One region of the Bacillus sp. VA15 genome, then DNA from elsewhere that is predicted to be linked to it. Evidence: predicted binding sites of a transcription regulator. Region 1 holds the regulator's gene; each other region holds the start of a gene.
What was found. Region 1 encodes LexA, which represses DNA repair genes until DNA is damaged. Its sites were predicted from a motif close to CGAACATATGTTCG; they were not measured.
Positions count from the first base shown of each region.

Region 2: recA (recombinase RecA) is a predicted target of LexA. The motif match lies at 3,848-3,861, and genes of this name have one in related genera.
Region 3: AC0DBE_RS08475 (ImmA/IrrE family metallo-endopeptidase) is a predicted target of LexA. The motif match lies at 8,832-8,845, and genes of this name have one in related genera.

Region 1 covers NZ_JBVQPQ010000002.1:91,638-101,696, forward strand. Annotated here, with positions in the region: gene AC0DBE_RS05645 (CcdC family protein) at 1-470, opposite strand, end outside; gene AC0DBE_RS05650 (response regulator) at 549-911, opposite strand; gene ccdA (cytochrome c-type biogenesis protein CcdA) at 1,000-1,707, opposite strand; gene ynzD (aspartyl-phosphate phosphatase YnzD) at 1,927-2,100, shown strand; gene AC0DBE_RS05665 (YneF family protein) at 2,174-2,392, opposite strand; gene sirA (sporulation inhibitor of replication protein SirA) at 2,478-2,924, opposite strand; gene tkt (transketolase) at 3,079-5,082, opposite strand; gene AC0DBE_RS05680 (DUF896 domain-containing protein) at 5,251-5,484, opposite strand; gene AC0DBE_RS05685 (YneB family resolvase-like protein) at 5,548-6,201, opposite strand; gene yneA (cell division suppressor protein YneA) at 6,220-6,537, opposite strand; gene lexA (transcriptional repressor LexA) at 6,687-7,304, shown strand; gene AC0DBE_RS05700 (hypothetical protein) at 7,699-8,127, opposite strand; gene fosM (FosM family fosfomycin resistance protein) at 8,204-8,626, opposite strand; gene AC0DBE_RS05710 (YndM family protein) at 8,823-9,275, shown strand; gene AC0DBE_RS05715 (poly-gamma-glutamate hydrolase family protein) at 9,298-10,056, opposite strand.
Region 2 covers NZ_JBVQPQ010000002.1:245,533-255,591, forward strand. Annotated here, with positions in the region: gene rny (ribonuclease Y) at 1-1,109, opposite strand, end outside; gene AC0DBE_RS06160 (serine hydrolase domain-containing protein) at 1,385-2,560, opposite strand; gene recA (recombinase RecA) at 2,729-3,775, opposite strand; gene AC0DBE_RS06170 (competence/damage-inducible protein A) at 3,948-5,198, opposite strand; gene pgsA (CDP-diacylglycerol--glycerol-3-phosphate 3-phosphatidyltransferase) at 5,216-5,797, opposite strand; gene rodZ (cell shape determination protein RodZ) at 5,847-6,761, opposite strand; gene AC0DBE_RS06185 (DUF3388 domain-containing protein) at 6,780-7,571, opposite strand; gene AC0DBE_RS06190 (DUF3243 domain-containing protein) at 7,701-7,958, opposite strand; gene ymfI (elongation factor P 5-aminopentanone reductase) at 8,039-8,767, opposite strand; gene yfmH (EF-P 5-aminopentanol modification-associated protein YfmH) at 8,821-10,059, opposite strand, start outside.
Region 3 covers NZ_JBVQPQ010000002.1:690,159-700,217, reverse strand. Annotated here, with positions in the region: gene AC0DBE_RS08530 (UxaA family hydrolase) at 1-464, shown strand, start outside; gene AC0DBE_RS08525 (sulfite exporter TauE/SafE family protein) at 501-1,265, opposite strand; gene AC0DBE_RS08520 (DinB family protein) at 1,490-1,954, opposite strand; gene yjoB (ATPase YjoB) at 2,103-3,374, shown strand; gene rapA (response regulator aspartate phosphatase RapA) at 3,519-4,655, shown strand; gene phrA (phosphatase RapA inhibitor PhrA) at 4,645-4,779, shown strand; gene AC0DBE_RS08500 (YciI family protein) at 4,811-5,065, opposite strand; gene AC0DBE_RS08495 (N-acetylmuramoyl-L-alanine amidase) at 5,188-6,141, shown strand; gene AC0DBE_RS08490 (PH domain-containing protein) at 6,178-6,555, opposite strand; gene AC0DBE_RS08485 (poly-gamma-glutamate hydrolase family protein) at 6,662-7,264, shown strand; gene AC0DBE_RS08480 (manganese catalase) at 7,339-8,175, shown strand; gene AC0DBE_RS08475 (ImmA/IrrE family metallo-endopeptidase) at 8,220-8,816, opposite strand; gene xre (HTH-type transcriptional regulator Xre) at 8,978-9,319, opposite strand; gene AC0DBE_RS08465 (hypothetical protein) at 9,498-9,677, shown strand; gene AC0DBE_RS08460 (hypothetical protein) at 9,664-10,059, shown strand, end outside.

The sequences.
Region 1 (10,059 bases):
GACTGCAGCTCGTTATGAAGTTTTCGATATGATAAATACATGGCGATTCTCCACGGCACAATCATACCGAAAGCCAGAATCCAAAACATTCCGCTCAGTGCGCCGTAATCAATTGATGTGCTTAAAATCGATTTCATCGCGATTCTGATCACCAAAAGACCGACTAATATAAATACAAATGCTTTAGAGCGTTTCATGTAAATTTCATTATTTTTAATTTCAAACTTAGAAGTTTTGATGAGAAAAATAGAAAAAATCACGCCTAAAGTGATTGCTTCTAAAAACTCTGCACCAGTGACCCAAAATACCGGAAATAAAAACATTAACGCTCCCGTACTCATAAAAATCGGCGGAAGAATGATTTTTTTCGGTGAAACGGGCTTGTCAGAGGACTTTATTCTGACCACCATCACAGCTACAGCCATTAACACAGCAATAATCGATGAAACTATAATCATCATACTTATCATTCCTTTGTTTCTAGGAGTGTTGATACTATATACTATACTCCAAAACAATAAAAAAAACCATTTTGAAAAGAAATGACGTTAATATCCCATAACGCGGCTGACAGCCTCTAACACTTTTGTTTCTTCGAACGGCTTGACAATAAAGTCCTTTGCCCCCAGCTCAATCGCTTCCGTTACAATTCTTTGCTGGCGCATGGCGGTGCACATGATGACCTTCGCTTTAGGATCGAAGGTTAAAATATCACGAAGCGCCTTAATGCCGTTTTTCACTGGCATTGTAATATCCATTGTCACGATGTCCGGCCGCAGTTTTTTATACAGGTCCGCGGCTTGCTCACCGTCCGCGGCTTCGCCTGCGATTATGTAATTTGCCTCTTCCAAGATCTCTCTGATTTTCACCCTCATGAACTTGGCGTCGTCTACAACTAAAACTCTTGTCATATTCCCCTCCAACAATCGATTTCCACAGATAATAGTCTTATTGTACCAAAAACAAAAGGACTAGTAGTAGTACGAAAGTAATTTACCGTCAAAAACCAGTGAATCCTCCAAAAAGATCCGACAGCAAAATAATGATCAGGCTCATCCAATTAAAGAATAACAGCACACCAATCACAATCATCAAAACGCCGCCTGCTTTCATGATCAAAAGCTGGTTCTTTCTTATCCACTTCAGTTTTGTGATAAAGAAAGACAATAAAAGAAACGGAACAGCAAAACCGAGTACATATAACATCATGTACGGCACCGCTGAGCCTGGATTTGTGCTTGCAAGTGTGATAACAGCAGCTAATATCGGACCGGTACATGGCGTCCATCCCGCCGCAAATGCCATTCCAATTAAGACGGAACCTAAAAACCCGCTTGGTTTATGCTTAAAGTGGATTCTCCGCTCTTTCATCATAGCCTCAGGCCGGAACACGCCGAGCGTAATGAAACCGAACAAAATAATAAGCAACGCTCCAATTTGCCGAATTGCATCGTGATAATCCCTAAACAGGCTGCCAACAAAAGATGTTCCATAGCCTAAAGCGATAAAAATGACTGAAAAGCCAAGCAAAAAACACAAAGTATGAAACAAGCTTCTTTTCTGCAGCAGCAGCTTTTCTGTTTTCACATCATCCATGCTGACCCCTGTAATATATGACAAGAAAGCTGGGTAAAGCGGCAGGCAGCAAGGCGAAATAAAGGATAAAAATCCCGCTCCGAATGTCAAAAAATAATTCACGTCTCCCATGTCATCATCCCTTCATGATTTGACATTCCTTCAAGTTATGACAAAATCATTTCATTTTTTTAACACTTTCACTTGAAGGATTTCTATTTACAGAAAAAACTTATATAATTTAATTTGACATTGAGATATTGTACTCCTTCTCATTTGAAAATTAGTATAAATATGGATATAATATAAACATTCACTTTGAAGATCTAATGTATGAAAGGATACATCCCTGTGATTAGAGAGCATCTATTAAATGAAATTGAAAAAAAAAGAGCAGAGCTGCTGCAAATTGTCATGGCGAACGGAATGACATCTCATATTACGATAGAGCTCAGTCAGGAGCTTGACCATCTTCTCATACAATATCAAAAGCAGCGCCTTAGAGCAGTAGCGGGTGATGAATGATTGCAAAATAAAAAACCCGTATAAGGGTTTTTTATTTTATAACCATGTTTCTCTATATCATAATCTTTACGTATTATTTCGTTTGATTATTCATGGCTTTCATCATTTGATTGATTTTCTTTTGAGAAGGTTTCATTCCCATTTGCATCATCATCATGCGTAACATTTGTTCATTAATAGGCGGATTCTTTTTAAGGTAGCTCATCATATATTTACGAGCAATAAAAAACCCGAGTGCAACACCTATGAGCAATGCAACTACGCCCACTAGGATGCCAACCCATAAAGTCATTTTATTTCCTCCTTCATGTTGTCTAGTTTAAAGTGTACTAAACCAAAAGCTATTATACAACATTTACATCTCTTTTTCTTCGGTTTTAGACAAAATTTCTTTCTTTCACCGGATTTAGCCATCCGTAACGCTTCGAATTAAAATCCATAGCCAGAAAGCAAGGGCTTACTTTTCTCAACACCTCAAAGAAAATCGTTTCTGCCTCGTAATCCCCCGAAGCCACTAATTCTATCATGTGCTCCTTCATCATAAACGTCGCGTGGCCTTTTGCTTTCGGCAAAGCTAATCTATAAATATAATCTAGCTGCCTGTAATCCGTATTGTGTAAATTCATTTTTAACCGCTGATGCATATGTAGAATCGGGATTGGCTGTGTAATATATTGAATCTGTTTCTCTGTCATTTCATACTGCTGCTTTGTCAGGCTTGTCCAATGATAATCTTGAAACAGCTCAAACATAACCGATTCCCGCCCGAAATAGTGATTAGCAAACTCCTCTTTTATCAGGTACGTATAGTAGTGACGTTCCATCTTTTCATCCCCTTTTCCAGCAGCATTTCATTTGCTCTCTATTATACAAAAGAAGAAAAGAAAGAATTGTCTATTACTGTTAAACAGCCAATACTATTTTTGTCGGATAAACAAGAAAAAGAGGATGATTTGACTCATCCTCTTTAAAAGACTTTTACTTATTGAGTAATGCTTTAACTCGGTTCACTACGTTTGGAACTGAGAAGCCGTATTCATTGATGACGGTTTCGCCAGGAGCAGATGCACCGAATCGGTCTATGCCGAGCACATCTCCTTCAAGCCCTGTGTATTTGCCCCATCCAAATGATGCGCCCATCTCAATCGCAAGACGTTTTTTCACATCTGCAGGAAGGACAGAGTTTTTGTATTCAACAGATTGTTTATCGAAACGGTCCATTGAAGGCATGCTGACAACAGAAACATCGATATTTTCTTTTGCCAATTCAGCTTGTGCTTCAATCGCAAGACCTACTTCAGAGCCTGAAGCGATAAGAAGAGCGTCAGGTGTTTCGTTTTTAGATTTAGAAACGACATATGCTCCTTTTTCCACTCCTGCCAATGCTTCTTCAGCAGTTTGGTCAATCGTAGGAAGGTTTTGGCGTGTCAATACTAGCGCTGTTGGCTGATCAGTGCTTTGCACTGCAAGCTTCCATGCTGCCGCTGTCTCATTTCCGTCTGCAGGACGGATCAAGGAAAGATTAGGCATCGCACGGAGTGAAGCAAGCTGTTCAACAGGCTCGTGCGTCGGGCCGTCTTCACCTACCGCAATACTGTCATGTGTGAAGACATAAGTGACAGGAAGACCCATTAACGCTGCAAGGCGAATTGCCGGACGCAGGTAATCAGAGAAGACAAAGAAAGTTCCGCCGAATACACGCAGTCCGCCATGGAGCGCCATACCATTTAAGGCTGCACCCATCGCAAATTCACGAACACCGAACCAGAAGTTTTTGCCTGAGTAATCAACCGCTGTAAAATCACCGGCATTTTTAATTGTCGTTTTGTTTGATCCCGCTAGGTCAGCAGATCCTCCGACAAAGAATGGAATTTTTTTCGCAAGTCCGTTGAGAACTTCACCGGAAGAGGCACGGGATGCCAGGCTGCTTCCTTTTTCATAAACAGGAACCTCTTGATCCCAGTCCTTCGGAAGCTCTCCTTTGATTGCCAGCTCAAGCTGTTCAGCAAGTTCAGGATAAACTTCTTTATATTTAGCGAATTGAGCATTCCATTCTTGTTCTTTTTTCTCGCCTGATTCTTTAACCACTGCAGCAAAATGCTCATATACTTCTGACGGTACGTAGAAATCTTCTTCATATGTCCACGCGTAAGCTTCTTTTGTTAACTTGCTTTCCTCTTTACCAAGCGGAGCACCGTGAACACCGGATGTGCCAGCACGGTTAGGTGAACCGAAACCGATAGTCGTTTTCACTTCAATTAATGTAGGTTTCTTTTCATTTTGGCGTGCTTTTTCGATAGCCGCTGTTAATTCTTCGATATTGTTTCCATCCTCAACATAAAGAACTTCCCAATTCATTGCTTCAAAACGCTGTTTTGCGTTTTCAGAGAATGAACGGTCGAGATCTCCATCAAGAGAGATGTCATTAGAATCGTATAATACGATCAGACGGCCAAGCTGAAGATGGCCTGCGAGTGAAGCAGCTTCGGAAGAAATGCCCTCCATTAAATCACCATCACCGCAAATACTGTATGTATAATGATCGACTACGTTAAATGAATCGCGGTTGTAAGTTTCTGCTAAATGGCGTTCAGCGATAGCCATTCCGACCGCCATGGCAATTCCTTGGCCGAGCGGACCTGTTGTCGCATCAACACCAGCAGTATGTCCGAATTCAGGATGTCCAGGTGTTTTGCTGCCCCACTGGCGGAATCCCTTAAGATCTTCGATGCTAAGATCAAACCCGCTTAAATGAAGCATGCTGTATAAAAGTGCTGATCCGTGTCCAGCAGATAAAACAAAACGGTCACGGTTAAACCAGCCAGGGTTTGCCGGACTTACGTTCATAAATTTTGTCCACAGCGTGTATGCCATTGGAGCGGCCCCCATTGGCATCCCTGGGTGACCAGAATTTGCTTTTTCAATAGCGTCTATTGACAGTGTGCGAATGGTAGCAACTGATTTCTTTTCAATTGTATCCATAAAAATCCCCTTCCTTATGTGTTGTACCCTTACATCATAAATGTCTGACGACTTTTTCTCAACTGTTTCAGCTTAAATTTGAGAGAAACTTGTTGAATTTTGTCACATAAGAGTTTTGCTTATAGTATATGCAAAAGAGGAATACGATATTTCCGTATTCCTCTTATATTAGTGAAGTTTGTTATTTTGTTGTTCTTTTTTTAGCTTTTCTGGTGTTACATCATTGCCTTCTGGGTCTATGATTTTCACACTTTTTAACGTGTTTTTCATAGAAGAGCGAAAACCTTTCAAGTACTCTTGACGAAGCTTTTGCTGTTCGGCTTTTTCTTCTTCTGTCATAACGCCAGCTTTGGCTTTAGCAGCAAGTTCATTAATTCTGGCAATTTTAGCGTTTGAAATCATGTTAAACTCCTTTATTGCATTTTGTCTATATAGTACTAGATCAAAAAGAGTTTTACAACTGATTCACTCGGCTGTCTCGTCATTCTCTATGTATTCCTGATACCGCCGGTGGACGGTCGCTTTAGACACATCATAGCCAAACCCTCTTAGCGTTGCGGCAATTTCTGCGAACGTCAGTTTATTCGCTCTTAGGCGGACGATCTCTGAGATTGGGACCTCTATTCTTTCCTTTCCGCTGTTTTCATGTTGGTTTTTCAGGTTTTTTTGCGGTTTAAAACCGTTTTTTACTGCACGCTTCATTCCCCGCTTGATTTTCATATTGTGAATTTTCCGCTGGTACTCTTCCACAATGCTGACGATCTCCAGCACCATCGAGTCAGCCTCCGATAACTCCAGTTCACCTCTGTGAGCCGTTGTATAGACTTTCACATCTTCTCTGTAGATACAATGGAGCAGGGCGATTTTTGCATTTCCCCGACCGAGCCTAGTCTCATCCTGAACCAAAATAACATCAATTCCCGAATTCTTGATCTCATCAAGCAGCTCAAATACACCGTCTCGATCCATTTCATATCCGCTGGCTTTTTCAGAAATCACTTTGACGACTTCCATGCCGTTCTCGGCTGCAATGGCCGTTAGCTCCTCCACCTGCCGCTTTAATGAAGTTTCCTGCTGTTCTTTATTTGTGCTTACGCGGGCATATATGAGTGCTTTCATTTTTTCTATCTTTCCTCTCTATCTTACAGTTGCCAATTCATATGCATCCTGATGCTTCTTTTTCAATGGAATCACCAACTCATCTCCCGGCTGGATATCAGACGTCTGAAGATGATTTTTATCAGCTACCCATTCAATAAAATCGTTTTTGTTTATCTTTTTTGTATCTGCTACCTGATCAGCAATTGACCAAAGTGTGTCGCCTTGCTGGACTTCTATTTTAGCATACTGATTAAGTTCCTGACCGCTGCTTGTATATGACAGCAAAAGGATAACCGCGCTCAAAATCACTGAGAATAGACCGACAAAAATAATAGATTCTTTACTCATGATCATAACCTCCAACAGGAATGTTTGTTCGCTTTTTTATAATTTCAGTATATACGAACAAACGTTTCTGTCAATTGTTTTTTCGAACCTATGTTTGTACTGTAAGGAAAATCATGCTATAATCTTCTTAAAATCGACGTTTTGAGGTGCGAAAAATGACGAAGCTATCAAAAAGGCAACTTGATATCCTCCGTTTTATTAAAGCAGAGGTTAAATCAAAAGGATATCCGCCTTCCGTGAGAGAAATCGGAGAGGCTGTTGGGCTTGCGTCCAGCTCAACTGTCCACGGCCATTTGGCCCGTTTGGAAACAAAAGGGCTGATCAGACGGGATCCGACAAAACCTAGAGCAATAGAAATACTTGATGAAGAAGTAGACATTCCGCAAAGTCAGGTCGTTAATGTACCGGTCATCGGGAAAGTCACGGCGGGATCTCCTATTACAGCAGTAGAAAATATTGAAGAATATTTTCCGCTTCCTGACCGTATGGTTCCTCCGGACGAGCATGTGTTTATGCTGGAGATTATGGGAGACAGTATGATTGATGCTGGTATTCTCGATAAGGATTATGTCATCGTTAAACAGCAAAATACAGCGAACAACGGGGAAATTGTAGTTGCGATGACAGAAGATGATGAAGCTACGGTAAAACGTTTCTATAAAGAGGATACTCACATTCGCTTACAGCCTGAAAACCCAACGATGGAACCTATCATCTTGCAGAATGTCAGCATTCTAGGGAAAGTGATTGGCGTGTTCAGAACCGTCCATTAACCTATTGATCTATCAAATGCATGAAATAACCCCCTCTTCCTTTATGGAGAGGGGGTTTATTGTACAAAAAAGCAGGCTCGCCCTGACTTATGGGTGCGAGCCTGAATAGGAGGAAAAAGAACATCATGTTTACACCATAATTATCCACCAAACAATTGTTGAAGTCAAGAAATTTTCTTTCCTTCAGGAAACTTTTATCTGAATATTGTCCGTTTAAAATATTAGACGTTATGTCCTTAAAAATGTTTCATTTTCTTAGGTCGTGGAATGACGTGGCTTCATGTTTATGTAAGGAGCGCGGCAGTAATTGAATTTTAATGAAAATTTAGTACATAGTGTAGTTGGTTCAACATTTTCTAAAAAAACAGCTCACTTCTCTTGATCAACGTGAGCTTCAATCAAAATGAAAATATTGTATACCATAACTGCCCTTTACCCGAACACTCGTGCAGTTTTCTGAGTGTTCTTCTGCTAATATACGGTATCGGTGAAATGGATCGATAGAAACCTTATCCTGAGCACTAAAATCAAACCAGCTGCCGCTGAATTGCTTCGTGCTCAGTGTGGTATATTCTCCCGTAAGCCCCATTCGCTGAAGTTTAATCTCAACTGAACAAGTATTGGCTCCCAAGATCGTAAACTGATAGCCTAAAATATAGTCGATCGCCGGGACATCACTGATATTTTCCAGAACAAACGATTTTGTGCTGTCATTTAAAATAAAGTCTGTTTTGTGATCAAAATCTAAAGCTGACACATGGGTACTGCCAATGCCAAAAAAACACATCAAAACTGCTGTTAAGCCTAAGATTTTTATTTTCAATTACACCCCTCCTTTACCACATTTTAACCCTACATGAGATTTATGTATATGTTCTGTGTAATATAAAGAGGTCGTTTCAATCATAAAAATCCATATGCGTTTTTTCCTGTTTATAATAACGAAGCCTGTCTTGAAGGGTTCCGGTATGAAATTCAAACTTGTGGCCGTCAGGGTCGGTAAAATAAATTGATTTTCGATCGCGTTCATCTCGTTCTCTGCCAGGCAGAATATTGACATGAAGCGTTTTTAATTTTGCTGACATTTCCTCAAACTCTTGATCTTCAATAGTAAATGCAATATGGGTATAAGACGCCTTAATGTCATTTCTCGGAATGTCAGGTTCTTCATTAAGCGCAAGCCAGATGCCATTTAAATCAAAATATGCTGTTGTTTTTCCCTTTACCAAAAGTTTGGCATCAAACACTTTTTGATAAAAATCAATCGATGTATACAGATGAGAAACTGAAAATAATAAGTGATTGATTCCTTTTACCTTCACAAATCATTCCCCCTTGAAAGCTGATCATCCATATGTACGACTTTTTTCCAAAAAAGTTTCATGCAGTCAGCAAAAAATACCAGTGTAAACAAAATCGGATTGTTTAAAATAATGATTGTCGAATTGAATTACTTATGTTTTTATAATTTGTTTACAGCCAAGGGTTTTCTTCAAAAATAACAATTTAGGTGGTCAAATGAAACATATCATTGCTCTTGCTTCAAAGGTTGCTTTCACTCTCGCCCTTTTATATGTGATTTTGGACAGAGTCTATCACGCGCCCTTTTTAAGTGTAATGTTTATTGCACTTTTCCTAGGTTTTGTTTCCTATCTATCCGGTGACATGCTCGTCCTTCCGCGAACAAACAATATTACAGCTTCATTGGCTGACTTTGGACTTTCATTCGTTATTCTTTGGGTCTTTGTTTTAACCCAAACAAGAAATGATTTCCCACCGTTTGCAGCTGCTCTACTTTCCGCCCTCTGTCTTACTGTTTTTGAATACTTTTTTCATCGGTATTTGCTAAAAAATGTGCTGGATGAAACCTTCCGAAATGAACTGTCAGCCAGGGATAACACACTGCAGTATCAAACAGAAGCCGCAGACGAACTGTTTCCTGACGTTACGAATGAGAAGCATGAGGAATAGGAGGCTTAGCGCCTCCTATTTTTCAGTAGCTATTATTGATAAAACGGGACATCACTTCTGTGAAATCATAAAACCTCTCATTTTGAGTAACAGATCTGCTTTTTAAAGAAAAAACGCCGAACAAAGATCTTCTAAAACCTGTGCTCATTTCTAACTGGATACTCAAACCTGTTTTTGATTTATTTGCGATGTTATTCGGACTTACGCCTGCATGCGGATGGTCCATACCGAGCAATACAGCAGGAAAACCGGCATTTTGCAGTTTTTCAACTAAATCTGACGCTCTTACACGATCTGTACCGCCGACTTCGATCTGCTGATCTTCTTCTGCATATCCGTGCAATGAAATGACATATTCATGACTTCCCGTCATTTTCAGGGCCCGAGGCTCATCAAAATGCGTGCTCGTAATATGCAGCACTGAGTTTCCTGACGATTTTAAGCCTTCAAATAAATACATCGAGTACTCTTTGCTGAGCTCTCTCGCTATTTCACTTGTCCCGCCTTCAATACCTCCTCCGTGAATGGCTAAAACAAGAACAGGACTGCCGGTTTCTTTCGTAACAATGCCGTAATCAGAAGGATCTTCATTGTTTTTTAATTCCTCAAAATTCTGATATACATCTTCAGCATATATTGAAGAAATCGGAGTAAATACCATAAAAATAAACAATAATTTTACAATTTTAAGAGTTGATGGAAAACGTTTGGCTATGTTACAATCAACATGCTTCAAGGAATGGAGCAAACGGCGGAGCAGGGATACTTTGGCCGGTTTCATCTA
Region 2 (10,059 bases), 150 kb from region 1:
ATGTCGTGAAGAAGGCCCGCACGTTTAGCAAGCTTTGCGTCTTCTCCAAGCTCCGATGCCATTAGACCGGCCAAGAATGCGACTTCCATGGAATGCTTAAGCACATTTTGACCGTAGCTTGTACGGAACTTTAAGCGGCCGAGGATCTTGATGAGATCTGGGTGGAGGCCGTGAACGCCAACCTCAAATGTCGTTTGCTCACCCATCTCACGAATATAGTCATCGACCTCGCGGCGAGATTTTTCAACCATTTCTTCAATCCGTGCCGGATGAATACGGCCATCCTGAACGAGTTTATCAAGAGCAATCCTTGCTGTCTCACGTCTGATCGGATCAAATCCGGAAAGAATGACAGCTTCAGGCGTATCATCAATAATCAGGTCGATACCTGTCAGCGTTTCAAGCGTACGAATGTTACGCCCTTCCCGTCCGATGATACGTCCTTTCATCTCATCATTTGGAAGATTGACAACTGATACCGTTGTTTCGGCAACGTGGTCCGCTGCGCAGCGCTGTAAGGCGAGTGAAAGAATGTTTTTCGCTTTCTTATCCGCCTCTTCTTTCGCGCGGTTTTCAGTTTCTTTTGTCATGATGGCGATGTCATGTGAAAGCTCGTTTTCAACCCGCTCAAGAATGATTTGTTTTGCTTCATCACGAGTCAGACTCGAAATTCGTTCCAACTCTGACTGCTGCATACGAATCATCTCATCCACTTTGCTTTCCATCTCTTCAATATGTTGTTGTCGTTCATTCAGAGAATGATCTTTCTTCTCCAACATCGCTTCCCGTTTATCAATTCCCTCATGTTTGCGATCAAGGTTTTCCTCCTTTTGGAGTAAACGGTTTTCTTGTTTTTGAAGCTCATTTCGTCTTTCACGAACTTCCTGTTCAGCATCTATTCGAAGTTTGTGGATTTCATCCTTTGCTTCAAGCAGAGCTTCTTTTTTCAGTGCTTCAGCATCACGCTTTGCATCTTCAAGAATTTGCTCGGCTGCACCGCGTGCGCCCGCAATTTTCGCTTCGGCAATGGTTTTACGAACAAAGTAGCCAACAACTAAACCGAGTAGAATCAGCAAAATGGAGATGAGAACCATCATAATTGGGGTCATACTTTCACCTCCTCTTGCTATGAACTTGGTTGTTGCTTAAATAAGTGTCGGCATGTACATTGTCTAGTTTTCTCAACATACAGAACCTTCACAGGGAATGAGTATTTTCATCGCCCTTGTCAAGTTTAAAATGGTTTAACAATCATGTTAAAAAAACAAATGTTACAACTTCATTGTAAATGTGTCGGAAATACTTGTCAAGCTTGCCATCTTAACGTTTGCCGACTGCCGTCTTTTAACGTGCCGAATGCAATCCTTCCAAAGAAGATCATAAATCATTCTTGATTCAGAAGCTGGTATATTTTATTGTTCACTTGGCCTAATTTAGCGTTATTTTGAATGTTTGACAACAAAACAACAATGGTTTGCCCAGATTTGCTAAAGCTGTTCAAGATGTTGAAGCCCGGCATGACACCATGGTTTGAATAGCTTCCGGGAGCGACATAAAATCCCATACCATATGTGGAGCTGCTCCCTGGCGTAAACATCTTTTCGTAGCTTTTTTGCGAATACAGTTTGCCGTCTATCAGCGCTTGGTCAAATTTGTACATATCTATAGCACTCATATAAATATCACCGGCTCCATACAACTGAGATAGATCAGGCATATACGGTGTAACCGTTCTGCTGCCCTTCAGCTTATACCCGACAGCAGGATAAGGTTCTTTATTATATGTTTTATAAAAGCCTGCATGCGTCATTCCCGCCGGTTTAAAAATATGATTCGTTATGTATTGTTCATAAGACTCACCGCTTACCTCAGCAATAATATAAGCGAGAACAGAATAATTGGAATCCTTATAGTCCCATACGCCCGGCTGACGTTTGATTCCCTGACGTTCTATGTCTTTTATTAAATCGTCCGGAGTGATTGCGCCATTGCCTTCAATATGTCCATTTATTCCCGATGTATGTGTAAGCAGGTTCTTCAAAGTAATTGTTTGTCCGTTGGGGAAATGAGGTAAATACTTGCTTACAGGATCACTTGTTTGAAGTTTCCCTTTTTCCTCAAGCTGCAAAATAGCGGTTGCAATCAACGCTTTTTGTGACGAACCGACATAAAAAGATGTCAACGGATTATTTTGAATGTGATGTTTACGGTCTGCATAACCAAAACCTTTACTTGTTACGATTTCTCCATTTCTGACAATCATGGCTGTTCCGCTGAAACCGATCTCTTTTAAATAATTGCTGATTTTTTGATTACGGTCGACTATTTTGATTTGTTCGTCTGTTTTTTTGGTGGTTTTCTTTTTGACTTCTTTTTTCTGGCTGGTATCTGAAACTGCTGCAGTTTCTTGTGATGGCTCGTTCTCTTCACTATTTCGTTGAAGCGCATTCCAAATCGTGAAGCAAATCATCACTGCTAAAAGACCAAGCAAAAGTTTGCCTCTTTTATTTAGTTTTCTCCGTCTGCGTTTCGCAGTTCTTCTGCGGGTTGGGCTTGTCATTCATTTTTTCCTCCCGAAATAAATTCCATTTTGCACACGTTTTGTTAGACGAATAAAGCACTAAAAAAGTTGTCAAAAAAAGCAATATTTTTATCGTTTTTTTGTAAAAATACAAAAAGGCTGAGTTTTTCACTCAGCCTTTTGTATCATTTCAAACTTATTTTATTTTTATTCTTCAAATTCGAGTTCTTCTTGTGCCTCTCCAGCTTGCTGCTGAACTGCTCCGTGATTATCCAAGCCGTAATGTTCGCGAATTTGCTCCTGGATCATCAGCATGATATCTTTATTTTCTTTCAAGAATTGTTTTGCATTTTCACGGCCTTGGCCAAGACGCTCTTCTTCATAAGAATACCATGAACCGCTTTTTTGCACGATATCAAGTTCAGTTCCAAGATCAATGATTTCGCCTTCTTTTGAGATGCCTTCTCCGTACATAATGTCAACCTCGGCTGTACGGAACGGCGGAGCTACCTTGTTTTTCACGACTTTGATTTTCGTTTTGTTCCCCATTACGTCGTTTCCTTGTTTCAGCTGTTCAGCACGGCGCACTTCAAGACGCACGGAAGAGTAGAATTTCAGCGCACGGCCGCCAGGAGTTGTTTCCGGGTTCCCGAACATAACGCCGACTTTTTCACGAATTTGGTTAATGAAAATCGCAATTGTCTTCGATTTGTTAATGGCCCCTGAAAGCTTACGAAGCGCTTGAGACATTAAGCGTGCTTGTAAACCGACATGCGAATCTCCCATGTCGCCTTCAATTTCCGCTTTCGGCACGAGAGCTGCCACAGAATCGACAACAACAATGTCAACTGCACCGCTTCGAACCAGCGCTTCCGCAATTTCAAGCGCCTGCTCGCCTGTATCAGGCTGAGACAGTAAAAGCTCTTCGATATTGACTCCGAGCTTTTGCGCGTATACCGGATCTAGCGCATGCTCCGCATCGATAAACGCGGCTTGTCCGCCCTGCTGCTGAACCTCAGCAATCGCATGAAGCGCCACAGTTGTTTTACCTGAGCTTTCAGGACCATATACTTCAATAATCCGCCCGCGCGGATATCCGCCAATTCCTAATGCCGTATCAAGAGCGAGGGAGCCGCTTGGGACAGTAGAAATTCTTGTATCTGTCTTTTCTCCCAGTTTCATAATGGAACCTTTGCCGAACTGTTTTTCTATTTGTTTAAGAGCCATATCTAAGGCTGCCTGACGATCACTCATTCTATTTTTTCCTCCTTTATGTTACCACTACATATACTATACCCTGTTTGAAGGGATTTGCCAAGAAAAAAGCGAACGCATATTCGGATTTTTTCTTGGCGTGATTTCTATCAAAATATCATAATGTATCAGAGAAATCATGTTTTTTTAGGAGGATAATGTGCTGAAAATATTATTTTTGCTCTAAAAGCTTCAAGATTAAATGGCAGCCGTATTTGGCACCGCGTTTTCTGATTCCCGTTCTGGAGCCCGCAAAGTGAAACTCGTGAACCTCTTCTTTTCCATTAGCTGAAATACCGATAAACACATGTCCAGGCTCATGCCCTTCTTGAGTATCAGGTCCTGCTACACCGGTAAAGCTGATGCCGATGTCGCTACCAGTGAGCTTTTGAACACCCTTTGCCAGCTCTGATGCGCACTCCTTGCTGACCGCGCCAAATTGATCTAATGTTTCCTTCTTGACGCCAAGCACATTCTGCTTCATGTCGTTTGTATAGCAAACGATGCCGCCGGCAAATCGTTTTGAAGCACCGCTAAGATCCGTCAGCCATTCAGAAAACAGCCCGCCGGTAAAACTTTCCGCCGCGGAAATCGTAATGCTTTTTTCCTTACATGCTTTAGAAAGCTCTTTTACAAGGGAAGTATCATCGTAACCATAGAAAAATTCACCGACACGTTCTAAAATAACAGCCTCTGTTTCTTTTAACAGACGCTCTGTTTCCTTTTCGTCAGCATGCTTGGCTGTCAGACGCAGCGTCACCTCTCCATCTGCCGCCAAAGGAGCGATTGTCGGGTTGGTTTGTGCATCAATAATATCTTCCAAATCGGCTTCAAGCTGAGATTCACCAATACCGAAAAAGCGAAGAACGGTTGACACAATTTTTTCATTTGAACCCATCTTTTTCAGCAGAAGAGGCTTTGCCTCGTTTTCAAACATGGGACGCAATTCGCTTGGCGGTCCAGGAAGAAGCATATAAAAGCGCGATTCATGTTCTGTGAGCATTCCCGGTGCCATTCCAAAGTGATTTGCCAGTACGTCAGATCCTTCGATTACAAGCGCCTGTTTTCGATTATTAGGTGACATCGTCCGTTTTGTTCGTTTGAAATAGTCCTCAATGGATTGGAACGCCTCATCATTTAACACAAGCGGACGTCCCAGCGCATTTGCAATCGTTTCTTTCGTCAGATCATCTTTTGTCGGTCCGAGACCTCCTGAAAAAATAATGAAGTCAGAGCGTTCTTCAGCAATGCGGATGACCTGCTTCAGCCGCTCCGGGTTATCTCCGACTGCTGTATGATAAAATACGTTCACTCCGATTTCAGCGAGCTGTTTGCTGATAAATTGAGCATTTGTATTGGCGATCTGGCCAAGCAATAGCTCTGAACCGACTGCAATAATTTCTGCTTTTTTTGGAAATTCCATGACGAAGTCCTTCTTTCTTAGTTAGATGTTTTTAACGCTTCCCAGTTTTTAGCGAAATATTCCCAGCCTGAGACGACAGTAAAGAAGACGGCTACCCACAGCGCTAAGTCAGCGAACGGGAATGACACAAGTTCAAACGGAAGATTATGAAGAAGCAATGCGGAAACCGCAATGATTTGTGCCCAGGTTTTAATTTTACCAAGCATGTTAGCAGCTACGACTTCTCCTGTTCCGGCTAAGACAAGCCTTAAACCTGTCACGGCAAACTCTCGGCTGATAATCACAATGACCATCCAGGCTGGAGCAAGATCAAATTGAACAAGGATAATTAACGCTGCGGATACAAGCAGTTTGTCCGCAAGCGGATCTAGAAATTTTCCGAAGTTTGTAACGAGATTCAGTTTTCGGGCATAATATCCGTCTATCCAGTCTGTTGTGGATGCAATAATAAATAGAATAGCCCCCGCCAAGTGTGCGACCGGAATCGATTCGTCTCCAAATTCGAGCCTGCCCCAGTCAAACGGTGCCAGCATGATAATCATGAAGATTGGGATTAATGCGATTCTAGCAAGTGTGATTTTATTTGGTAAGTTAAACATAAAGCCCCTCCAATTTCATACTCGGACGTGAAGAAAAGTCATCTGGTAATTAAGATGACTTTTCTTCCTTTTTATTTACAATCTTTATGGTTTGTGCCATCACTTTTTTCGGATCAAGTTCATATGAAAGAACCTCACCGTTGATTTTTATTTTCAGATTAGGTGCATATCCGGTGCGGATTTCAACTTGTTTCTGATCAGTTATGTCTTTTTTATAGGTTTCGTCTTTTTTCAGCGTTCCCTCTTTTAACGAGCTGCTGTTTTCATCGCGTACTCGAATCCAAGAACTGTCTGATGCCTTCAGTTCGAGCTCGATTTTATCAGCGCCGGACACTTCATAAGTTGTTAATGATCCTTCAGTGCCAGTTGCTTTAATCTCCAGTTTATCACTGTCGCTTTCTTCTTTTTTATCTTCTTTTTCTTTCGTTTCTTTTTTAGTGTCTGTCTCTTTTTCAGAGCTGTTGCTTTGATTCTCTTTTAGTGATGAATCTTTTGGGATTTCGTACTTGCTTTCACTTTGCGTAATTGATTTTTCAGATGCGGCATTGTTATCATCGCTGTTTTTATGATTCGCAAACTGAATGATCGCGTACACAATCGCAATCACGACAATCACGCCGAGAATGACAAGTATCGTTGGCAGCAGCTCCAGCGCCTTAGATGCTGGCTTTGGCATTTCCTTTTGAAGATTCATGCCGGAGATCTTTTCAGACACATCGTCATGATACGTATTTGGGATATCTTTTTTATGCTCCTCAAACAGCTGTTCCGCATCAAGCCCGACAGCTTCCGCATATTGCTTGATGAATGCCCGAACATAAAACTTCCCCGGAATAATGTCATAGTTTCCTTCCTCCAAGGCGGTTAAGTACCTTTTTTGAATCTTTGTTGCCGCTTGGAGATCATCCAATGACATTGCTTTTTCCTCTCTGGCTTCTTTGAGCCGGATTCCTAGTTCAGTCACAACAAACACCTTCCAATTTTAAAAATCAAAGCTTGAAAACCCGGATTGGTCAAACATTTGGGGTTCTTCGGCATGTTCATATGTAATAACCTCATCAGGGTCATTTCTAAGTTCAATAATATAATCAAAGTCATCTAGTGTATACTCTGTATTTTGAACGAATATGTCCGGATGCTCCACCACTTTTGTTGCAGGCAGCCTCATGATTTCTCTGACCAGCTGGAGGTGGCGTTCTGATCCTCTTCGTGTTGACACAATTCCGTCCACGATAAAGACATTTTCAGTGCTGTATTCATCGGCAATCAGCTGGCTTCTTATCGTCTGCTTCAGTAAGGTTGATGACACAAACAGCCACCTTTTGCTTGCACACACGCTGGAGGCCACAATCGATTCCGTTTTTCCGACACGCGGCATCCCCCTGATCCCGATTAATTTATGGCCTTCTTTTTTGAACAGTTCGGCCATAAAATCGACTAATAAGCCTAGCTCGTCCCGTTCAAAGCGGAACGTTTTCTTGTCATCGGCATCCCTTTGAATGTAACGGCCGTGACGTACGGCAAGACGGTCGCGAAGCCTCGGTTCTCTCAGCTTCGTTACTTTAATTGTTTCCATCGTTTTTAAGATTGATTCTAATCGTTTAATTTGATCTATATGGCGGCACCTGAGGAGCATTCCCCTTCTGGAAAGATCGACGCCGTTTATCGTTACGATGTTAATAGAAAGCATCCCAAGAAGAGACGAAATATCCCCGAGCAGTCCGGGGCGGTTCACTTGAATTTCATATTCAAAATACCATTCGAGCTTTGCCAAATGATATACCCCCTTCATTGTGGCAAAATTTTACCTTCCTTTATCATAAAGCATTTTTCTCTAATTAGAAAGAAGAATGTTGCTGTGATGAGGAAAACATAAAAAAGAGAGGAAAAATCCCCTCTCTTCTTAGTGAGTGCTGTTATTTTCAACAAGCTTAACCATCATATTGGCAATTGCGTGCTGTTCATCTTTTGATGCTACGCTCCAAAGATCTGCCAGCACTTTTTCCTGCTCGTTCTTAGATTCCACTTCATTAGCCAAGTAACTGCCGATTTCTGTCGCAAGATCTGTGATAGTATCCTGGCTCATACCTTTATCTTGCGCATAGTTCAGACGGTCGCCAAGGAAGTTTTTCCAGTTATCCCAGTTTTCTAATACTGACATGCTCGTTTCCTCCATTTCATGTGAAGTTACAAGATTATTGTGTCCTTCGCAAAAGAAACTATACACCGAATATTTTCGAATCAGCAGTGCCAGCCGCCATTCACCGACAGAATTTGGCCGGTAATATATGACGCCTTTTCAGACAGGAGAAATGCTGTTGCATCGGCAATTTCTTGCGGCCGGGCAAGCCGGCCAATCGGGATCTCATCAGCAATCTCTTCTTTTTCAGACAGGGTAAATTGATTCATCATATTTGTATCAACCGCGCCCGGCGCTACGGCGTTTACTCTTATTCCGCTTGGCGCCAGCTCCTTAGCCAGTCCTTTTACAAACGAGTGCTGAGCTCCCTTTGCCATGCTGTACAGCACTTCACAAGATGCTCCAGTCTCGCCCCAAATAGAGCTGACAGCCACAATCGCTCCCGATTTATTCCGGATCATGCCTGGAAGAAGGTTTCTCGTCAACATATACGGACTCGCCACATGGAGCTGAACCATTTCCTGAACTGTTGCATTATCCACATCCGTAATCAGTCCAAAATGGCTTCTTCCGCTATTTAAAACAATCGCATCAACCGGCTGAACAATTGAACTTGTCAGATTATCTGCTCCTTCTGGCGCGGACAGATCGGCTTGCAAAGTTTCAGCATGCACGCCAAACGTCTCTCTTAGTTTTTCAGCAAGCTCCGCTGCCGCGTTTTGATTTGTATTATAATGCAGAAGCAGATTGTATCCCTCTGCCGCAAGGGTTTCACTTATGCTTTTGCCGATGCCGCCGCTTGCTCCGGTGATTAGTGCTGTTTTGTTCATCCTCTTTCCTTCTTTCCGCAGAAAAACACCCCTCACACTGGAGGGATGTTTGTTTATGATTTAGGAACAACCTTGCAGACAGTCAGTCTGTCTGCAGCAATTTCCTCTTGTATGACTTTCTGGACATCCTCGAGGGTAATTTGCTCGAGAACCGTTACGACGTCAAACAGGCTCATATCCAAAAAAGCATAACGGGTAAATTGATTGGCAATGTATTCAGGTGAATTCAGCGCTTTTAAGAATGTACCGATCTTTTTCTTTCTGGCAAGTTCAATCTTTTCAGCAGTAATCAGTTCACCGGCGCGCAGAAGCATGCTTGAAATGTCTTCTGCCATTTGATCGGGCTCCGGCGTATCGCCGCCGATCGCCGCAAAACCGAACCCATATTCAGCAGTAAAATCAAAGCTGAACGTTTCGTCAATATACCCTTTTTCATAAAGTGATTCGTACTGGGCAGAGCTTTTGCCGAAAAGAGATTCAAGCAATAAGTTCATTGAAAGTTCATGCTTTAACAGCTCTTTGCCTAATTTAAACGGATTCTTTGATTTCAGCCCGACAAGGCATTTCGGTCCCTGCACATTCATTTTGATCTCTTTTTCTTTTCGGAAAACAGCTTCTTGCTCTTTCACTTCTTCCCGTTTGATCTCCGGCTGGTCAGTATACGGCTTTCTCTCCTGATTTTCTCTTACCTGAGAAATGATCGCTTCAGGATCTACAGGCCCGACAATAAAGAGGAGCATGTTGCTCGGGTGATAAAACGTTTCATAGCATTCATAAAGAAGGTCTTTTGTAATATGTGAAATGCTTTCCACTGTTCCTGCTATGTCAATTCTGACAGGATGTTCTTTGTACATGTTTTCAATGACCCCGAAGTAAAGCCTCCAATCGGGGTTGTCGTCATACATGTTAATCTCCTGCCCGATAATCCCTTTTTCTTTTTCAACCGTTTTTTCAGTAAAATACGGGTCCTGTACGAAATCGATGAGCGTCTCTAAATTGCGTTCAACATTTGATGTGCTTGAGAAAAGATAAGCCGTTCTTGTAAATGACGTAAACGCATTAGCAGAAGCGCCCTGTTTGCTGAAATCTTGAAAAACATCTCCGTCCGCTTTTTCAAACAGCTTGTGCTCAAGAAAATGGGCAATGCCGTCCGGCACGTGAACCATCTCATTTTTATCTAAAGGGACAAACCGGTTATCTATAGAGCCGTACTTTGTTGTAAAGACCGCATATGTTTTGTTGAAGCCTTTTTTCGGCAAAACGTAAACGTCAAGTCCGTTCGGCATTTTTTC
Region 3 (10,059 bases), 600 kb from region 1:
CTTCACCGGGCAATAAAGCAGGAGGGATTTCTACGCTTGAGGATAAATCGCTGGGCTGCACGCAAAAAGCGGGGATTTCTCCTGTCGCGGATGTCTTGAAATACGGCGAAGTGCTCAAGACAAAAGGGCTGACGCTTTTGAGCGCGCCGGGCAATGATTTGATCGCTTCCTCAGCATTGGCGGCGGCGGGCTGCCAAATTGTCCTCTTTACAACGGGGAGAGGCACGCCGTTCGGCACCTTTGTCCCGACAGTGAAGGTAGCGACAAACACTCAGCTGTACGAGGCAAAACCGCATTGGATTGATTTTAACGCAGGTCTTTTAGCGGAGGATGATGTGCATGAGGAATTTGTGCTGCGGGAGTTTATCCACTATATGATTGAAGTGGCCAGCGGTCAGCTTGTGAACCATGAAAAAAATGATTTCAGAGAACTTGCCATTTTTAAATCGGGTGTGACGTTATAATGAAAAAGGCTATCCTCCGGAGGATAGCCTTTTTCATTAGATCAATTTTAAGCCGCTGACCAAAATGATGGACGCCATAATAAATTGCAGCGGACGCGGGGAGAATCGAGGCGAGAGATGGCTCCCGATAAGCACGCCGGGAATCGAACCGATCAGCAGATTAGCTGCCAGCATGTAATCCACGCTTCCGAAGCTTGCGTTCAAAATGCCTGCTGCCGTAACGAGAAGAAAAGCATGCGCGATATCTGTTCCGACAATCTGTGACGCTTTCATGTTGAATAAGTAGATCATGGCAATTGCAAATAATGACCCGGAACCGATGGATGTTAATCCGACAATAAATCCAAACACAACACCAATAAGAATCGTCAGCGCCCGCTTGTTTTCAAGCGGCATCAGCTGCCAGCGGTTCGGGCGAAGCTTTCTATCCAAAAACAAACGAACGATGATTGAAATGGCAACAAGCGTTAACACATAGCCAAGAGCGTGCTTAATAATTTCTTCCTGATGCTGATGAAAGGCGGGGAACAAATGCAGTATGCCAATGGCTAGCGACGCACTCGGAATACTGCCGATGGCTAAGTATTTTACTAATTTAAAGTTAATCGTTTTCTGCCGCCAATGGGAGGCAACGCCAAACAGCTTTGTGATCGAGTTATATACAAGATCCGTACCGACCGCGATGGAAGGATTAATTCCAAGCACAATTAAAAGAGGAGTTAATAAGGCCGCTCCGCCCACTCCCGTCAATCCGACTAAGGCTCCGACAAACAAACCCATCAATATGATGCTTACACTCATGATAAAGGCCTCCTGAAAACCCGACTATTTTTATCAGATTATATATGATTAGGTCACGTTAATCAATTAAATTTTTTGAATATTTGCACGTTAGCTTCTTGGGATTTTGGTTTGCTCAATATCTTTATTCATTTGACCTATAATGAGTGTCTGGACGAAATCTGGAAGTGAGCCGGAGGCATAAAAAAAGATACCCTAAACAGGTATCTTTTTTCTCGTTTACGTTACATGCGCTGCTGATAGAAAGGAAGCTCTGTGTGGCCCATTTCCCGCACATAAACGAACAGGTTGCCTTTATGATGAATTTCATGCTCCATTGCTAGCTGAAGCAGGGCGCTGCCTGTGACTTTTCTGCCGAAAGCGGCTGTCAGATCAATTTCTCTATCCAGTTGCTCTTCAGTCAGCTGTTCAAGAATAGCGGCCGTTTTTTCTGTATAAGCTTTTGCCAGAACATTGAGATCTGTTTCTGTTTCTTCCTGCTTGTTTTGAAATGGTGAAGCATTGCCTTCTTTAATGACATTTGCGAACAAGTGGAAAGACGTAAGAATGTGTTTGACCAGCTCTTCCGCTGACATTGACGTTTCAGCCGGTTTGTAGCCGTAATGGTCTTTGCTGATTTTTTCAGCAAGCTCATTGGTCACGTTTCGATGGGATAAAAAATGGCTGACAATTTGATTGGATTGGCTCAATATGATCTCCTCCATATGTAAAAATGAATGGTGCAATGAAATCCTATATCAACGGTTATCAATTCACAAGTAATATGCTGTGGGATGAAACAAAATGCTATGTCAATCGTATATATAACGTTCACAAAATATGAAATGGAGTATAAACATGACAAACATACCTTTCATTTATCAGTACGAAGAAAAAGAGAATGAAAGAGCTGCAGCGGGCTACGGCACTTTCGGTTACCTTATCACACGGATTGAAGAAACGCTTTATGATCAATACGGTATATTCTATGAGCTCTATGCCAGTGATGACCCGAACACGGAATACTGGGAGCTTCTTGTAGAAGATGTCCGCAGCGGTTCATTGGAGCCTGAGCATGTGGCATATATATTTGAAAAGCTTGAAAAGAAAACCTTTGCTTACGATGAAGATGAAAAAGAACCGGATTATACCGTCCATAAGTCTATAAGAAACAGTGTATACGCGTATCCTGAAAAGGGAGTTGCTTTTGCCAGAATTCCTTATTTTCAAGATGGGAGCATCATGAGTTTCGATTGTCTGTTTGCGGTTAACGATGAAAAGATGCGTGCATTTCTGGAGGGAGTCAGACCGCGTCTCTGGGAAAAAAGCAAGCGGAAAGTGACCGTTTTTACGGATGGAGATGGAGGAACTTCAAGAGAGCAGGAAGCGATTGTCAGAGAGGTTCAGCGGAGTCAGGTAATCATGAATCCGCTATTGAAAAAAGAGATATACAGATCAATTGATCAGTTTTTTCATAGTGATAAATCGTTTTATCAAACGTATGACATCCCTTACAAGCGCGGCATTCTGTTATATGGACCTCCTGGAAACGGAAAGACGACATTAGTGAAGTCGATCGCAGGCAGTATCGATGCACCTGTTGCCTATTGGCAAATTACTGAATTTACGTCGAGCGAGACAATAGAAGAAGTCTTTCAGGCAGCGAGACGCCTCGCTCCTGCAGTTCTCGTCATCGAGGATATAGATTCGATGCCGGAAGATGTGCGATCCTTTTTTCTCAATACGCTGGACGGCGCGACATCAAAAGAGGGGCTATTTCTCATCGGCACGACAAACTATCCCGAAGAGATCGATCCAGGTTTGATGAATCGTGCAGGACGATTTGACCGTGCCTATGAAATCGGGCTTCCGGATGAAGAGCTGCGGCTGGAATATATGAAAATGAGAGGCTTTGACATCTTTTTGAGTGAAGAAGAAATAAAAAACGCCGCAAAGCTTACAGAAGGCTTTTCCTTTGCACAGCTGGGAGAATTATATGTATCTTCAGCGCTTCAATGGCACCAAGAAGGGAATCATTATATTGAAACCATGGTGAAAGACATGACAGGAGAGCAAAGAAAAAGCCGGCAGGGAAGCTGGATGGAAAGAAACAAAGTCGGTTTTCACTAAAAGAAAGCACGGGTTTTTGAAAAACCCGCGCTTTTTTGTTGCGGTTAGCCGAAATTCGACAATTGCGGTCTTTTTGCGTTCTTCTTTTTCTTGTAAATATGATAAAATATGACATATCTCGGGTAACTCAAAAGGGGGGATTAATTGAGGATGAAGCAGACGATTCCGTCCTCTTATGTCGGGCTTAAAATTAATGAATGGTATACCCATATCCGGCAGTTCCACGTTGCTGAAGCCGAACGGGTCAAGCTCGAAGTAGAAAGAGAAATCGAGGATATGGAAGAAGACCAAGACTTGCTGCTGTATTATTCTTTAATGGAGTTCAGACATCGTGTCATGCTGGATTACATTAAGCCTTTTGGAGAGGACACGTCGCAGCTAGAGTTTTCAGAATTATTAGAAGACATTGAAGGGAATCAGTACAAGCTGACAGGGCTTCTCGAGTATTACTTTAATTTTTTTCGAGGAATGTATGAATTTAAGCAGAAAATGTTTGTCAGTGCCATGATGTATTATAAACGGGCAGAAAAGAATCTTGCCCTCGTCTCGGATGATATTGAGAAGGCAGAGTTTGCTTTTAAGATGGCCGAGATTTTTTACAATTTAAAGCAAACCTATGTTTCGATGAGCTACGCCGTTCAGGCATTAGAAACGTACCAAATGTATGAAACGTACACCGTCCGCAGAATCCAATGTGAATTCGTTATTGCAGGAAATTATGATGATATGCAGTATCCAGAAAGAGCATTGCCCCACTTAGAACTGGCTTTAGATCTTGCAAAGAAAGAAGGCAATCCCCGCCTGATCAGTTCTGCCCTGTACAATCTCGGCAACTGCTATGAGAAAATGGGTGAACTGCAAAAGGCAGCCGAATACTTTGAGAAATCTGTTTCTATTTGCAAGTCGGAAAAGTTCGATAATCTTCCGCATTCTATCTACTCTTTAACACAGGTTCTGTATAAACAAAAAAATGATGCCGAAGCGCAAAAACAGTATCGTGAAGGATTGGAAATCGCCCGTCAATACAGTGATGAATTATTTGTGGAGCTTTTTCAATTTTTACATGCGTTATATGGAAAAAACATTGACACAGAATCAGTCTCACACACCTTTCAATTTCTTGAAGAACATATGCTGTATCCTTATATTGAAGAGCTGGCGCATGATGCTGCCCAATTCTATATAGAAAACGGACAGCCCGAAAAAGCACTTTCATTTTATGAGAAAATGGTGCACGCACAAAAACAAATCCAGAGAGGAGATTGTTTATATGAAATCTAAATGGATGTCAGGTTTGTTGCTCGTTGCGATCGGGTTTAGCTTTACTCAGGTAATGGTCCATGCAGGAGAAACAGCAGACGCAGAGGGGAAAACATTCCATATTGCGGCACGCAATCAAACATGATGATGACAAAAAAGACCCTCAGGGGTCTTTTTTATTTTAGCTTCCATTCTTTTATGGTCAGCTCAGAAGATCCGCTTGCCACCAGAGGATCTGCATGTCCGATTTCCGCCGTTTCTTCCAGCGAACCTGCTTCGATGACGTAGGCTCCGCCTGTGGCGTCGCTGAATGGCCCGAACATTTTTAAGCGCTTTTCTGCCTGTAAGCGATCCAAAAATTCATAGTGGCCGGCTACATGCTCCTGATTGAATTGATCTGTTCTCGTTGTCAGCATTAAGTACGTATTCATCTCGTATCCCTCCTATTGAACTTCAGTTTAACACAATTATCCATATACCGGTGACGGATGATATGAGCTTTTCGTCCTACGAATGCCACCTATTTATGAAAAAGAAAAAGGAGAGATGATAGGTGAGCATTCAAGTGAAGAAAAATTTGGTTTCTGAAGCGAAATACGCGCTGAAGTGCCCCAATGCGATGTCCGCTGAATACATTACCATTCACAACACGGCAAATGATGCATCAGCGGCTAATGAAATCAGCTATATGATTGGGAACACCAGCTCGACAAGCTTTCACTTTGCGGTGGATGATAAAGAGGTGATTCAGGGTCTGCCGCTAAACCGAAACGCCTGGCACACGGGTGACGGCACTAACGGTACAGGAAACCGCAAATCAATCGGCGTTGAGATTTGCTACAGCAAATCGGGAGGTCCAAAATATGAGGCCGCCGAAGCCTTGGCGATTTCTTTCGTGGCTCAGCTTTTGAAAGAGCGCGGCTGGGGAATAGACCGAGTGAGAAAGCATCAGGACTGGAGCGGAAAGTACTGCCCACACCGTATTTTATCAGAGGGGCGCTGGGATCAAGTGAAGGCGGCAATTGAGAAGGAGTTAAACGGAGCCGTGTCAGCGAAAAAGGCTTCAGTCTCTTCTTCGTCGTCTGAATACCATGTGAAAAAAGGCGATACACTGTCGGGGATTGCCGCATCACATGGTGTCAGTGTGAAAACGCTGCAAAGCATAAATCATATCACCGACCCTGATCACATCAAAGTCGGACAGGTGATTAAACTGTCTCAGGCGGCAACTTCTTCTAAAAGCCATGCCGCGTCTTCCTATCCGCTCCCATCGGGAGTGATCAAAGTGACAAGCCCGCTAACGAAAGGGACAAACGTAAAGCAGGTGCAGACTGCTTTAGCTGCCCTTTATTTTTACCCTGATAAAGGAGCGAAAAATCACGGCGTTGACGGCGTTTATGGCCCGAAAACAGCAAATGCCGTGAAACGTTTTCAGTCTGTCAGCGGATTAACGGCAGATGGCATTTACGGTCCGAAAACGAAAGCGAAAATAGAGGAAAAGCTGTAATCAACAAACGGAAGCAGCCAAGCTTCCGTTTTCTTCTTACATACAAACTGCGGCAAGAGCCTTTTGAATATCATAAATGCTATCGTCTTTTTTAAACTGCTTTGAGACAGCGGGAAGTTCTGCGCCGGAGATCCAAATTTTCAACTCTGAATCAAGATCAAAGCGGCCGGCAGTCTCCACGCTGAATCTAGAAATGCTTTTGTACGGAATCGATTGAAATTCCGTTTTCTTTCCTGTGATTCCCTGCTTATCTACAAGAATAAGCCGCTTGTCAGTAAAGACAATTAAATCGCGAACCAATTTAAACGCGGCATCGACATCCTCACCATCGAGTAAAATATGAGCCAGCTCTTCTTTCACCGCAGCCGTTGACAGTGTTGACGCATTGCCAAGTAATCCTTCAATAAATCCCATGATATACCTCCTAATACGTATTCTATCAAATCATACTATAAAAAAGGTTTTCATACATAGGCGAGTAGAGTAAACTGGTGCTGACTGGTAAAGGAGAGCATTCAAAATGAAAGATATGTATGACAGCTTTGCAGCCCTTTCTGCTTCTGAATCGGAGTACCGGATTATTTATGAGGAGAAAAACGAAAGTGAGCTTATCGTCCTCGGTCCCCACGGCGGCAGAATTGAGCCTGGCGTCAGTGAGCTGGTGCGGGCATTTTCCGATCAATGTTCCATTTATTTGTTTGAAGGTGTGAAGCAGCGAAACAACCGTTCCTTGCACCTGACAAGCACTCGTTTTGACGAGCCGCTGGCTTTAGAAAAAGTGAATGCCCACTATTACGCATTAGCATTTCATGGGTATCATGATCCTAAAACTCCGCATACATTGGTCGGAGGCGCGGACCGTAAAAAAGCCAAGCGCATTTGTGAGCAGCTGAATGAAGCTGGCTTCAGCGCCGAGCTCACGAGTGAGAAAGACCGGCTGGCAGGTGTCCATCCGAAAAATATTGTCAATCGGACGAAGAGGGAAATGGGACTGCAATTGGAAGTAAGCACGGCACAGCGAAAGGCGTTATTCCGCAATTTTGGCTGCCGTGATGAAAGTTACACACAAAACGATCTGTTTTATCGATATGTGGAAGCCATTAAGCTTGGCTTTTATGAATAAATATAACGGGACCTGCACGATCGGCCTATTCCTTCATACGCTGGGGTTGTGCGAAAGTGTAGGGAGGAATGAATATGTTTTATCATATAAAAGAGCTTCAATATCAAGCAAAGCCAGCACGTCCTGATCCTGTCTATGCAAAAAAGCTTCAAGAAATACTGGGCGGCCAATTCGGTGAGATCAGTGTCATGATGCAATATTTGTTCCAAGGCTTTAACTGCAGGGCGGACGCCAAATATAAAGATTTGTTATGTGACGTAGGTACTGAAGAGATTGCACACGTAGAAATGTTGGCGACGATGATTTCCAGGCTTCTGGATAATGCACCAGCCGATGTACAGGAGGATGCTTATAAAAGCAATCCCGCCATTGCAGCAGTTATGTCAGGAATGAATCCTCAGCATGCGATTGTGTCCGGTTTGGGTGCAATGCCAGCAGATAGTGAGGGCTATCCTTGGAATGCCAAATACATTATTTCAAGCGGGAATTTGCTGGCGGATTTTCGCGCAAACTTAAATGCGGAATCTCAAGGACGCCTTCAGGTGACTCGGCTGTATGCGATGACCGATGATCCAGGGGTAAGGGATATGCTGTCATTTTTGATTGCAAGGGATACTTATCATCAAAATATGTGGTATGCGGCTATTAAAGAGCTGGAAGAAAGAGAACGGGATATTGTCGTTCCAACAACATTCCCGCGTGAGCTCGAAAAGCGGGAAGTGGCCTATGACCTGTTTAACTTTTCCAGAGGGGATGAAAGCTCACAGGGGAGATGGGCTCATGGCGAAGCCTTTGACGGCCGGGGAGAATTCCGGTATATTCCGGCCCCGATTGCATTCGGGCCTGCGCCTCATCTTAAACCGGCGCCAATGTGGGTGCATAATACGATGCCCCCAATGTCAAAATGCTAGTTTTTCTGCCGGGCTGAGGATATATATTCCCAGCCCGTTTTTCATCAGCTGTATTTGCCGATATGATATAACGCTTTTTCTTCAGCGACCTGCAAGTGCTGCTGATCGCCTTCCTCGTACACAATTGGCCGCTTGTGTGATAATAAGTAAGCGAGCCGCTTCTGAAATTGAATACCTGCTTTACGCCGTTCAAACATTTCAAGCCTTTTTTCAGCAAATTCCTTTGTTACCCGGAATACCCCCGCGATTGTGGCAAGCGCCTGGCTTCTCCATTGCGGCAGTTCCATCTGCAACAGCATAAAGGTTGGCACACAGAAGTGGTACATAAATTGATTCGCCTGAAATTCCTGCAGTTCCCTGAAGAGCTTGTTCATCTGAAAATGATTGCCTGCATGCTTTAACACGTGGCACAATTCATGGCCAAAATCTTCCCATTGCTCTTCCCGTGATCTTCTCTGATTCAATACGATACTATACATGCCGTCGTATTTGACCATCATGCTCCCCATATCCTCAAAATGAACCCAAATATCCAGATCCTTTGCGATTTTCAGCATGTCAATGTGATGGGGGGAGGTGATGCCCAGCCGACTGTATAAATTTTTTACGTATTCCTCCAGATGTGATAGGTAATCGCCCAATTGAATACTCCCTTTCGAACGTGTGTTCTGTTTTTAGCGAGAAAGAAAAGCCCTTATAGGACTGGAAAGTGTGTTGAAATCTTTCCCTTTTCTTAAAAAAATAAACACTTTTTTCTTTATATCGGTCTATTTTTCATATGTTTTAGAGAACAGAGAAATATTTATTTATTTTTTGGTTTCCGATTTTTCTCTTTTTCTTTTAAATAGTTGATAAATTCAATGGCTTGCTGTTTGCTTTCTGGGGAAAAATCCTGCATATCACGGTATGCTACCTGCAAGTCCGGATCTGAGAACATATCGTCATCGGATTTTTTGTCTTTCCCTGTTAATAAGTAATCAGTCGTTACTTGAAAGTAATCAGCCAGCTTTTGGAGTGTGTCGTAATCAGGTTCGCTTCGCCCGTTTTCATAGTGGGAATATCGTGCCCTTGACACACCGATGTGAGATGCGATTTCTTCCTGTGTCCTTTTCCCTCTGAGACTCTTCAATCTGCTGCCTATCATACTATGACCTCTCTTTTTTAAACTCCCTAAGTTACTTATGATTATAGATACAATCTGTATCAAAATAAAGTTATGATAAAAAAAGTATCAAAAATAACTTGATGATACAGATTGTATCGTTTATACTTGGTAACAGTTGATACGAAATGTATCGAAAACAGATCAGGAGAGTGATCACATGTATCCAATCCAAATTGTTTTTAGTGAAAATCCCATAGATCAGCGCCATCTCGGACAAGCCGGCGGCACCATATCGTTTACGGCATGCGGCCTTCCGGTGTTCCACTTTGAAACGCGAGAACAGTTTCAAACATACATGATGTTAAAAGGAGAAGCGGCGTACAATGAAAACCGATAAAAGCTATCCTTTTCCTACGTATTCAGGGTTATTGAATTCAGAACATTATGACAAAATTGGTCCAGCGCTATGGCTGTTTCTCTGGTTCATCAGCGCAACAACAAAAGAAATTGAAAAAGACGGCGTATGCTGGGGAATCGTACTTGGCCATAAGCCGTTAAAAGCGAGAGAAATGGCGGCTGTTTTCGGGGTGAGTGAGAAAACCGTCAGAAGATGGCTGGAGCTTCTCGAAACCCATGAGTACATAAAGGCTGTCCGCGCGCCATACGGACTGATGATTTCTGTAAAGCATTCCAAAAAATTCAGTTTCAGATCGGACAAAACTGCACACCGGAGCATAAAGGAACGGCCATTTTCGCCGCAGGCACCGGACACAGACGTC